3 regions of the Amycolatopsis albispora genome follow, and region 3 is predicted to be linked to each of the others. Evidence: riboswitches for the same ligand, from Rfam matches in the RefSeq annotation. Region 3 holds a riboswitch; each other region holds the start of a gene.
The links. Region 3 has a riboswitch for S-adenosylmethionine ahead of A4R43_RS24315 (methionine ABC transporter ATP-binding protein). Riboswitches for the same ligand answer to the same signal wherever they lie in the genome.

Region 1: another riboswitch for S-adenosylmethionine. It lies ahead of A4R43_RS16610 (aminotransferase class V-fold PLP-dependent enzyme); the one in region 3 lies ahead of A4R43_RS24315 (methionine ABC transporter ATP-binding protein).
Region 2: another riboswitch for S-adenosylmethionine. It lies ahead of thrC (threonine synthase); the one in region 3 lies ahead of A4R43_RS24315 (methionine ABC transporter ATP-binding protein).

Annotation. Positions count from the first base shown of each region.
Region 1 covers NZ_CP015163.1:3,570,865-3,574,130, reverse strand. Annotated here, with positions in the region: gene A4R43_RS16620 (potassium/proton antiporter) at 1-494, shown strand, start outside; gene A4R43_RS16615 (M23 family metallopeptidase) at 626-1,276, shown strand; SAM riboswitch class IV at 1,341-1,455, shown strand; gene A4R43_RS16610 (aminotransferase class V-fold PLP-dependent enzyme) at 1,494-2,825, shown strand; gene A4R43_RS16605 (pyridoxal phosphate-dependent decarboxylase family protein) at 2,864-3,266, shown strand, end outside.
Region 2 covers NZ_CP015163.1:8,618,052-8,621,317, reverse strand. Annotated here, with positions in the region: gene holA (DNA polymerase III subunit delta) at 42-1,019, opposite strand; SAM riboswitch class I at 1,135-1,268, shown strand; gene thrC (threonine synthase) at 1,280-2,539, shown strand; gene A4R43_RS44335 (ComEA family DNA-binding protein) at 3,208-3,266, shown strand, end outside.
Region 3 covers NZ_CP015163.1:5,168,623-5,171,888, reverse strand. Annotated here, with positions in the region: gene A4R43_RS24325 (resuscitation-promoting factor) at 1-22, shown strand, start outside; gene rsmA (16S rRNA (adenine(1518)-N(6)/adenine(1519)-N(6))-dimethyltransferase RsmA) at 200-1,057, shown strand; SAM riboswitch class I at 1,127-1,215, shown strand; gene A4R43_RS24315 (methionine ABC transporter ATP-binding protein) at 1,414-2,424, shown strand; gene A4R43_RS24310 (4-(cytidine 5'-diphospho)-2-C-methyl-D-erythritol kinase) at 2,507-3,266, shown strand, end outside.

The DNA of each region.
Region 1 (3,266 bases), 1.6 Mb from region 3:
CCTGGGCGGGGCTGCGCGGGGCGGTGCCGATCGTGCTCGCGATGATCCCGCTCGCCGAGGGCGTGCCGGGCGCGCAGGAGCTGGTCGACGCGGTGTTCGTGCTGGTCATCGTGCTGACGCTGCTGCAGGGCGCGACGCTGACCCCGCTGGGGCGCCTGCTCGGGTTGTCCGATTCGACCGAGGCCAAGGAGATCCAGGTCGACGCCGCGCCGCTGGACGAACTCGGTGCCGAACTGCTCCAGGTGCGCATCCAGCGCGGCTCGCGGCTGCACGGGGTGTACCTGTCCGAGCTGCGGCTCCCGGCGGGTGCGTCGGTGAGCCTGGTGGTGCGCGACGGCAAGTCGTTCACCCCGCAGAGCACCAGTCGCCTCCAGGAGCTGGACCAGCTGCTCGTGGTCACCACCGAGGGGGCGCGGGCGGTGGCCGAGCGGCGCCTGCGGGCCATCGACCGGGCGGGCAGGCTGGCCCGCTGGCGGGGCGAGTCCGGGCACTGATCCACTGTGACCTAGGTCACCTGACAAGGATTTGTCTGACTTCGTGTATTCCTAACTGCCGCCGAATGGCTTACGTTTCGCTCGCATTGACTAACCCGAATGGTGGACAGCGAGCGTAGGGAGCACGGCGCGTGGTCAACTCGTCGAACCTTCGTGGACTGGCGGCAGCCGTGGTGCTCACCGGCGGCGTCCTGCTCGCCCCGACCGCGTCCGCCGCGGATGCCTTCCCGGTGTTCACGCTGCCGTTCGCCACCGGGCAGTCGGTCAGCTCGGCGGGCATCCACTCGGACAACGGCAACAGCGGCGTGAAGAACGCGATCGACCTGAGCCCGCGCGACGGCCTGGTGCGCGCGCCGCTCGCCGGGACGGTCCGGCTGCAGCACTGCGACGGCGGCGACTGGGTGACCATCGACCACGCCGGTGGCTGGCGCACCGGCTACTACCACCTGGAGCGGATCGCGGTCACCGACGGGCAGGCCGTCGAACCGGGCGTGGTGCTCGGCGAAACCGGCAACGCGCTGCCGTGCGGCGGCAGCAGTTCGGGTGCCCACGTGCACTTCACCCTGTGGACGCTGCCCGCGGGGGCGGGTGACTGGGACGGCCTCGGCTACCACCAGCTCCAGACGACGGTCGCCGAGGCACACGGCGAACCCGTCGACGGCAAGGAATTCGGCGGCTGGCGGTTCACCGAAGGCGCCGAACAGTACAGCGGCGTCGCGACGCACGTCGCCGATGGCCAGGCGGTCCAGCTCCCCGGCCGGTTCCGGTACGAAGCGGAGTGATCGCCGTCTCACCCACTGGGCGGCCCTGGCGCGGGCGCCGCCCAGTGGGTTAACTTTTCCGGTAGGTCATGAGTGCCAGCGACAAGCCCCGGCTAGCTGGCCGGCAACCCTCCAACCGCGGTGGGGTGCCCCGGGTGAGGACCTGGCTCGTCACGAGGTGTGGCGGGCAAGCGCGGATCCTCCGAGGCGGGGGTCCCCGACCTCGAGGAGGCCTCCCATGACGCTCGCACTCGAACGCCCTTGCCTGGTCCCGGAAGTCGCCGGTGCCGAGTTGTCCGTGCCGCTGGTCAACGGCGGCACGATCGGTTACGCGAACCTCGACCACGCCGCGAGCGCGCCGTGCCTGCAGCGCGTCCGCACCGCCGTCGACGAGTTCCTGCCCTGGTACGCCAGCGTGCACCGAGGCGCCGGTTTCGCCTCCCAGGTGTCCACAAAGGTCTATGAGCGCACCCGGGAAGTGTTGCGGCGCTTCACCGGCGCCCGGTCCACCGACACGGTGATCTTCACCCGCAACACCACCGACTCGTTCAACCTGCTGGCGAAGTGCCTGCCGCGCGAGACCTCGGTGGTGCTGTTCGACACCGAGCACCACGCGGCGCTGCTGCCGTGGCGCGGGCCGCGCGTGCACCGCGTGGAACCGCCGCGCACCAGGCTGGCCGCGGTGTCCGCTGTGGACAGTGCACTGGCCGCCTGCGCGCCGGGACCGCGGCTGGTGGTGCTCACCGGAGCGTCCAATGTGACCGGTGAGCTGCTGCCGGTGGCGGAAATCGCCGCGGTGGCGCGGAAGCACGGCGCGCGGATCGCGCTGGACGCGGCGCAGCTGGCCCCGCACCGGCCGTTCTCCCTGCGTGAGCTGGATGTGGACTACGTGGCGCTGTCGGGGCACAAGCTGTACGCGCCGTTCGGGGCGGGTGCGCTGGTCGGCCGTGCCGACTGGCTGCGTGCCGGGCAGCCGTACCTCGCCGGTGGTGGCGCGACCAAGGCGGTGCAGCGGCACCACGGCACCGAGCTCGGCGTGGTGTGGAACTCCGGGCCGGAGCGCCACGAAGCCGGTTCGCCGAACACGGTCGGCGTGTACGCGCTCGGCGTGGCGTGCGAGGCGCTTTCCGAGAACTGGGACGCCATTCGCGAGCACGAGGACGCGTTGCTGCGCCGGTTGCACCGCGGGCTCTCGTCCGTTCCCGGCTTCGCGGAACTGCGCCTGTTCGACGCCGACGTCGACCGCGTCGGCACGCTCAGCTTCGTCATCGACGGCTTCGAACCCGGCTGGCTCGCCGCGGTGCTTTCCGCCGAATACGGCATCGGTGTGCGCGACGGCGCGTTCTGCGCGCACATCGCGACGCGGCGGCTGATCCGGTTCGCCGGTGGTGCGGGGCAGCAGGCGGTGCGGGTCAGCCTCGGCCTCGGCAGCACGGAGGAACACGTCGACCGGCTGCTGCTCGCGCTGCGGCAGATCGTGGCCAGGGGAGCGCGGTGGGAGTACGGCAAGGTGGACGGCCGCTGGGCGCCCACCCCGGACCCGCGCCCGCTGCCGGAATTCCTTTCCTGAGCCTGGACGCGCGCCGCCGGGCGTGATCTTCTGCGGGGATGAGTGATCCGCTGACCGAACGCGAAGCGACGGCCGAAGCGCTGCGACTGGTGGCGGACGCCGCCGGGCCGTACCTGGCCACGTTGTCCGACCGGCTGGTCCAGGATCCCGCCGGTGCCCCGCTGCTCGACGAACTGGACGGCCCGCTGCCGGAACGCGGCGACGGCACCCTGCCGAGCGTCCGCGAACTGCTGCGGATCGGGACCGGGGCGGCCACCCATTCCTCCGGACCCCGGTTCTTCCACTTCGTCGTCGGCGGTTCGACCCCGGCGGCGCAGGCGGGCGACTGGGTGACCTCGCTGCTCGACCAGGTCGCCGGGCTCTGGCCGGCGTCGCCGTTCGCGGCCAGGGTGGAAACCGTCGTGCTGGGCTGGTTGAAGGACCTGTTCGGGCTGCCCGCGT
Region 2 (3,266 bases), 3.4 Mb from region 3:
GAGTCCCCGCTTCCCCAGCCGGAGCCCCGCTCCCCCCAGCTTCAGCGCCGCTCCTTCGCCGCCGCGACCGCCAGCACCGCGCGCTCCAGCGCGTAGTCCGGATCGGCCGCCGCCCCCTTCACGTCCGCGTTCAGCTTCGCCACGATCCGCATCGCGTCCGCCAGCCCGTCCGGGCCCCAGCCGCGCACCTGCCCCTGCGCCTTCCGGATCTTCCACGGCGGCATCCCCAGCTCGCCCGCCATCGAGTTCGGGTTGCCGCGCCCCGCCCCGGCGACCCGCGCGATCGTCCGCACCGCGTCCGCCAGCGCGTCCGCCACCAGCACGTGCGGCACCCCGATCTGCATCGCCCAGCGCACCGACTCCAGCGCCGCCGCGCGATCCCCCGAGACCGCTTTCTCCGCCACCGCGAACCCGGTCACGTCCGCCCGCCCGCGGTGGTAGCGCCGCACGGCCTGCTCGTCGACCTTCCCACCGGAGTCCGCCACCAGCTGGGTCGCCGCCGACGACAGCTCGCGCAGATCCGAGCCGACCGAGTCGATCAGCGCCATCACCCCGGCCGCGTCGATCTTGCCGCCCGCCTGCCGGACCTCGTTGCGCACGAAGGCTTCCCGCTCCGCCGGCTTGGTGATCTTCGGGCACTCGACCACCGTCGCCCCGGCTTTGCGCAACGCCGCGGGCAGCGCCTTGCCCGCCTTCGTCCGGCCGCCGCCGGTGTGCACGAGCACCAGCACCACCCCGTCGGCCGGATCCTTGGCATAGGCCAGGATCGCGTCGCCGATCTCCTGCGACGCGTCCTGCGCGCCGTCGATCGCGATCACTCGGCCCTCGCTGAACAGCGACGGGCTGACCAGCTCGGCGAGCGCTGGAGCTGTGAGTTCGGACACTTTGAGCCGGGTCAGGTCCGCCGCTGGGTCCGCGCTGCGGGCGGCCTCGAGAGCGGCTCGAATCGCCCGCTCGATGAGCAGTTCTTCCTCGCCGAGCACGAGGTGGAGGGCGGCTGCTTCGGTCACGGGCCCGATCCTGCCACGGCGGTACGACACTAGCCCGGCACGGTGAGGCGGTCGCGTCGGCGCGGCGTGATGCCGTACGGTGTTGGCGAGGCGCCGCGCCGAGCGCGGGCCGACAACCGAACAACGCTCATCCAGAGGGGCAGAGGGATACGGCCCGAAGAAGCCCCGGCAACCGGCGTCAGCCTGTCATCTCGATTCCGCGAGGTAGCTGGCGATCACGGTGCCAATTCCGGCCCACACCCGTGGGGCAGATGAGGAAGGACCTCGCGATGACTGCCACCCTCCGCACGACCAAGCGCACCCTGGACCTCGGCCCGGCCGTCGAGCTGGTGTCGAAGGAAGAGGGGCACCGCCAGCCGCTGGCGCCCGAGTTCGTTTCCGCCGAGGACTTCTCCCCGCTCGAGGTCGCCTACGACTTCGGCCGCGTGCGCCGCGAGGACATCGAGAAGGGCCCGCGCAACATCTGGCGCTACAAGAGCCTGCTGCCGGTGCCGTCGAACGTCGAGGAGATCCCGAACACCGAGCCCGGCTGTACCCGGCTGGTGCGTGCGGACAGGCTCGCGAAAGCCTTGGGGCTCAAGCGAGTCTGGGTCAAGGACGACACCGGCAACCCCACCCACTCGTTCAAGGACCGCGTGGTCGCGGTGGCGCTGGCAGCGGCCCGCGAGTTCGGCTTCGAGGTGCTCGCCTGCCCGTCCACCGGCAACCTGGCCAACGCCGTCGCCGCGGCCGCGGCGCGGGCGGGCTGGGAGTCCGTGGTGCTGATCCCGAAGACGCTGGAGCGAGCCAAGATCCTGACCACCGCGGTCTACGACGGCGCGCTGATCGCGGTCGACGGCAACTACGACGATGTCAACCGCCTGGCCACGCAACTGGCCGCGGAGAACGAGAACTGGGCGTTCGTCAACGTCAACGTGCGGCCGTACTACTCCGAGGGCTCGAAGACGCTGGCCTTCGAGGTCGCCGAGCAGCTGGGCTGGCGGCGGCCGCAGCAGATCGTGGTGCCGATCGCTTCGGGCTCGCAGCTGACCAAGGTGGACAAGGGTTTCCGCGAGCTGGGTGAGCTGGGGCTGGTCGAGCAGTCGCCGTACAAGATCTTCGGCGCGCAGGCGACGGGGTGCTCCCCGGTGTCGGCCGCCTTCCGCGCCGGGCACGACGTGGTGCAGCCGGTCAAGCCGGACACCATCGCGCGCTCGCTGGCCATCGGTAACCCGGCGGACGGCCCGTACGTGCTGGACGTGGTCAACCGCACCGGCGGCGCGATCGAGGACGTCAGCGACGAAGAGGTGGTCGAGGGCATCCGGCTCCTGGCGCGCACCGAGGGCATCTTCACCGAGACCGCCGGCGGCGTGACCGTGGCAACCGCGAAAAAGCTCGTCGAGGCCGGAAAACTCAACCCCGACGAGGAAACCGTCCTCCTGATCACCGGCGACGGCCTCAAGACGCTGGACGCCGTGGAAGGCAAGATCGGCCCGCGCGCCACCGTCCCCGCTTCCGCGGATGCCGTGCGCGAGGCTCTCGCCAAGTAACACCCTTTCTTTCCCCAGAACACGAATGTGGCTTTCGGAGCGTTCACCACGCCCCGAAAGCCACATTCGTGTCCGGCATGCCGTTCGTGTACGCCGGTCTTCGGCAACATTCGCCTCTGTTGCCAGCATCCGTCTCAGTCGTCAGCGCTCGCTTCCCTAACCAGCATTCCCCCTTCACCACATTCGCCCCCTCGCTAGCGCTGGCCCCTCTCGTCAACGCTGGCCCCTCTCTCTCCAGCATTCGGCTCCCGCCAGCATCAGCGGCCCTCGCCGCCACCATTCACCTCCCCGCCAGCGCTCGCCTCCCTCACCAGCATCACCCCTCACCAGCGCCCGCCCCTCCCTTCAGCATCCGCCTCACCCGCCAGCATTCGGCTCCCTCGCTAGCATTCGCCTCACCCGCCAGCATTCGCGCTCTCGCCAGCGCTCGCCCCCGTCTCCAGCATCCGCGTCCCCAGCACCATTCGCTCCCTCACCAGCATTCCCTCTCGCCAGCCTCCGCCTCTGTCATCAACATCCGCCCCTGCCATCAGCATTTGCCTCTCCCTCAGCATTTACCTCTGCCGCCTGCCTCCAGCGCCCACCGACTTATCCACACCCCCCAACTTGTCCACAGCCCCCACTCAACCCCCTGTCCTCCCCACCCCAACCCCCATAACGTCGAAGCCGTGTTCGAACGTCTTCAACTCTTCAATCCCGGAGCGCCCCCGCCCTCCGAGGAGCCCAA
Region 3 (3,266 bases):
GAAGAAGCTCGGCCTCTCTTGACGCACTGACTCTCTCGAACGTGGCCTCCCGCGCCCAGTCGCGCGGGAGGCCACTTTTCGTTTCCGCTCCGCTCCCATGTCACGAATGTGGCTTTCGAGACGTTTGGCGTCTCGAAAGCCACATTCGTGACGTCGGGCAGCGGGGTGGGCCCGAACCCGGGCGCCTAAACTCCCGGACGTGACCAAACCCGCCGGGCTGCTCGGCCCCGCCGAGATCCGCGGCCTGGCCGCCGAGCTGGACGTGCGGCCGACCAAGAAGCTCGGCCAGAACTTCGTCCACGACCCCAACACCGTGCGCCGGATCGCCGAGCTCGGCCGGGTCACCGCGGACGACGTCGTGCTCGAGGTGGGTCCCGGGCTCGGCTCGCTGACGCTGGGTCTGCTCGCCACCGGCGCCCGCGTGGTCGCCGTCGAGATCGACCCCGTCCTCGCCCAGCGCCTCCCCGCGACCGTCGCCGAGCACGCGCCCGGCGCGGCCGGGAACCTGACCGTCGTCCCCGCCGACGCGCTCAAGGTCCGCCAAGCCGACGTCGGCGAACCCACCGCGCTCGTCGCGAACCTGCCCTACAACGTCGCCGTGCCGGTCGTGCTGCACCTGCTCGCCGAGCTGCCGTCCCTCAGCCGCGGCCTGGTGATGGTCCAGACCGAGGTGGCCGACCGCATGGCCGCGGGCCCCGGCAGCCGGACCTACGGCGTGCCCAGCGTCAAGCTCGCCTGGTACGGCCGCGCCAAGAAGGTGGCCGCGGTGCCGCGCGCGGTGTTCTGGCCGGTGCCCAACGTCGATTCCGCGCTGGTCGCCTTCGAGCGCGTCGAGGCCACTTATCCAGCTGAGCGGAAGACCGTGTTCGCCGTGGTCGACGCGGCCTTCGCGCAGCGGCGCAAGACCCTGCGCGCGGCACTGGCGGGCTGGGCGGGGTCCGCCGAGCGCGCCGGCGAGCTGCTGACCTCGGCCGGTATCGATCCACGGACCCGGGGTGAGCAGCTCACGGTCGAGCAGTTCGCCCGCATCGCGGCGGCGGCGGAAAACGAGGGATAACGCCGCTGTTCGTGTGATCTGCGACCACGGGCTTGCGTTCGGAGAACCGGATCGGGTGTACTCCTTGTGCATCCATCCCGAGCGACTGAGAGGCCTGGCTCGCCGAAGTCGCAGCAACCACCCGAGAGGGCAGGTGCTAACGCCAGGACCGATGGAGGAATCCTGTGTACCGGTCGCGAATGCTGACTCGACGCCGAGTAGTGGATGAAGGTCGCCGCACGGTAAGTGCGTGTCGTCGCTCCAACGACTGACCCCAGTACCCACTCTCGCCGCTTTCCGGTTTACGCCTCACCGTCGTCTCGGCGGTGCTTCCTTGTGGTCGGCGCGCGCCCGCGCCCAGCTGTTGGAGCATTCACGTGATCACGCTCGAAAACCTGACCAAGTCCTTCCCCGGCGACTCCGCGCCCGTGCTGGCGCTGCGGGACGTCAACTTCGACATCAACGCAGGCTCGCTCTACGGCGTGGTCGGCGCGGCGGGCTCCGGCAAGTCCACCCTGGCGCGGTGCGTCGCGCTGCAGGAACGTCCCGACCGCGGCGTGGTCCGCCTCGACGGGCTCAACACCGGCACGCTCGACGGCCGCCGCCTCCGCGAGATCCGCCGCCAGGTCGGCATCGTCGACTCCCGCGTCGCGTTGCAGCCCGAGCGCACCGTCGCCGGGAACGTGGCCTCGCCGCTGGAACAGCTCGGCGTCGAGGGCCCGCGCCGCCGCACCCGCGTCGGCAACCTGCTCGACCTGGTCGGCCTGACCCAGCGCGGCGGCCAGCACCCGGCCGAGCTGAACCCGGGGCAGCGCCGCCGGGTGGCCGTGGCCAAGGCGCTCGCCACCTCGCCCGCCGTGCTGCTCGCCGACGACCCGACCGCCGGGCTCCAGAACGAGGAGGCCGCCGGTGTGCTCACCGCGCTCGACCGGGCCCGCGCCGAGCTGGGCCTGACCGTGCTGGTCACCACCCCGGACGCCGGCGTGGTCCGCCGCATCTGCGACGACGTCGCGGTGCTCGAAGACGGCCGCGTGGTGGAGAACGGCAACGTGCTCTCGCTGCTGGTCGACCCGTCGAGCCGCACCGCGCAGGCGCTGCTGCCCGCGATCGAGACCACCCGCGCGCAGTCGGCCCGCTACGACCGCGCGGTCGACGTGGTGCTGATCGGCTTCGCCTCGGTCGGCGCGCTGCTGCCGGAGGCCGCCACCCGCTTCGGCATCGACATCGCCACCATCGGCGGTGGCCTGACCCGGATCGGGGACACCCCGGTCGGCCGGTTCCGCATCGGCCTGCGTGGTGAGCAGGCCGACGGCGCGCTGGCCTGGATCGCTGAGCGCGGTGCGCACGTGACGCACCCGGTCAGCGGCCCGCAGGGCGTCGCCGCCTGATCGTCCACCCGCCGTGGGTGCCGGGGCCGTCAGAACGGCCCTGAGCACCCACGGCCTTTTTTCGGCCACGTAGGCTGTGCTCGTGCTCGCTGTCGTTCCGCCACCAGTCACCGTCCGGGTGCCCTCGAAGATCAACCTGCACCTGGCCGTCGGTGACCTGCGCGAGGACGGTTACCACGAGCTGGTGACCGTGTTCCAGGCGTTGTCGCTGGCCGACGAGGTGACCGTGGCGGTGACCGACGACCCGGGCGTCGAGGTCTACGGCGAGGGCGAGAAGTCCGTGCCGACCGGGGCGAACAACCTGGCCTGGCGGGCGGTGCAGGCGCTGGCCGCGCACGTCGGGCGCGCGGAGAGCGAGCCGAAGATCCGGGTGGTGCTGCGCAAGGGCATCCCGGTGGCCGGCGGCATGGCCGGTGGCAGCGCCGACGCGGCGGCCACCCTGGTCGGGCTGGCCTCGTTGTGGAAGCTGGAGATCTCCCGCGACGAACTCGCCGAGGTCGCCGCGAAGCTCGGCAGCGACGTGCCGTTCGCGCTCTACGGCGGCACCGCGCTCGGCACCGGCCGCGGTGAGCGACTGGTGCCGGTGCTTTCGCGGCACACCTTCCACTGGGTGCTGGCCTTCGACCAGAAGGGCCTGTCCACGCCGCGGGTGTTCGCCGAACTCGACCGGCTGCGCGAGGAGGGCGATCCACCGCGGATCGGCTCGCACGCGCCGGTGGTCGAAGCGCTCGCGTCCGGCGACCCGAGACAGCTGGCCCTGTTGCTGGGCAACGATCTTCAAGCCGCCGCCGTCTCGCTGCGCCCCGGCCTGCGCCGCACGCTGCGCGCCGGGGTGAACGCCG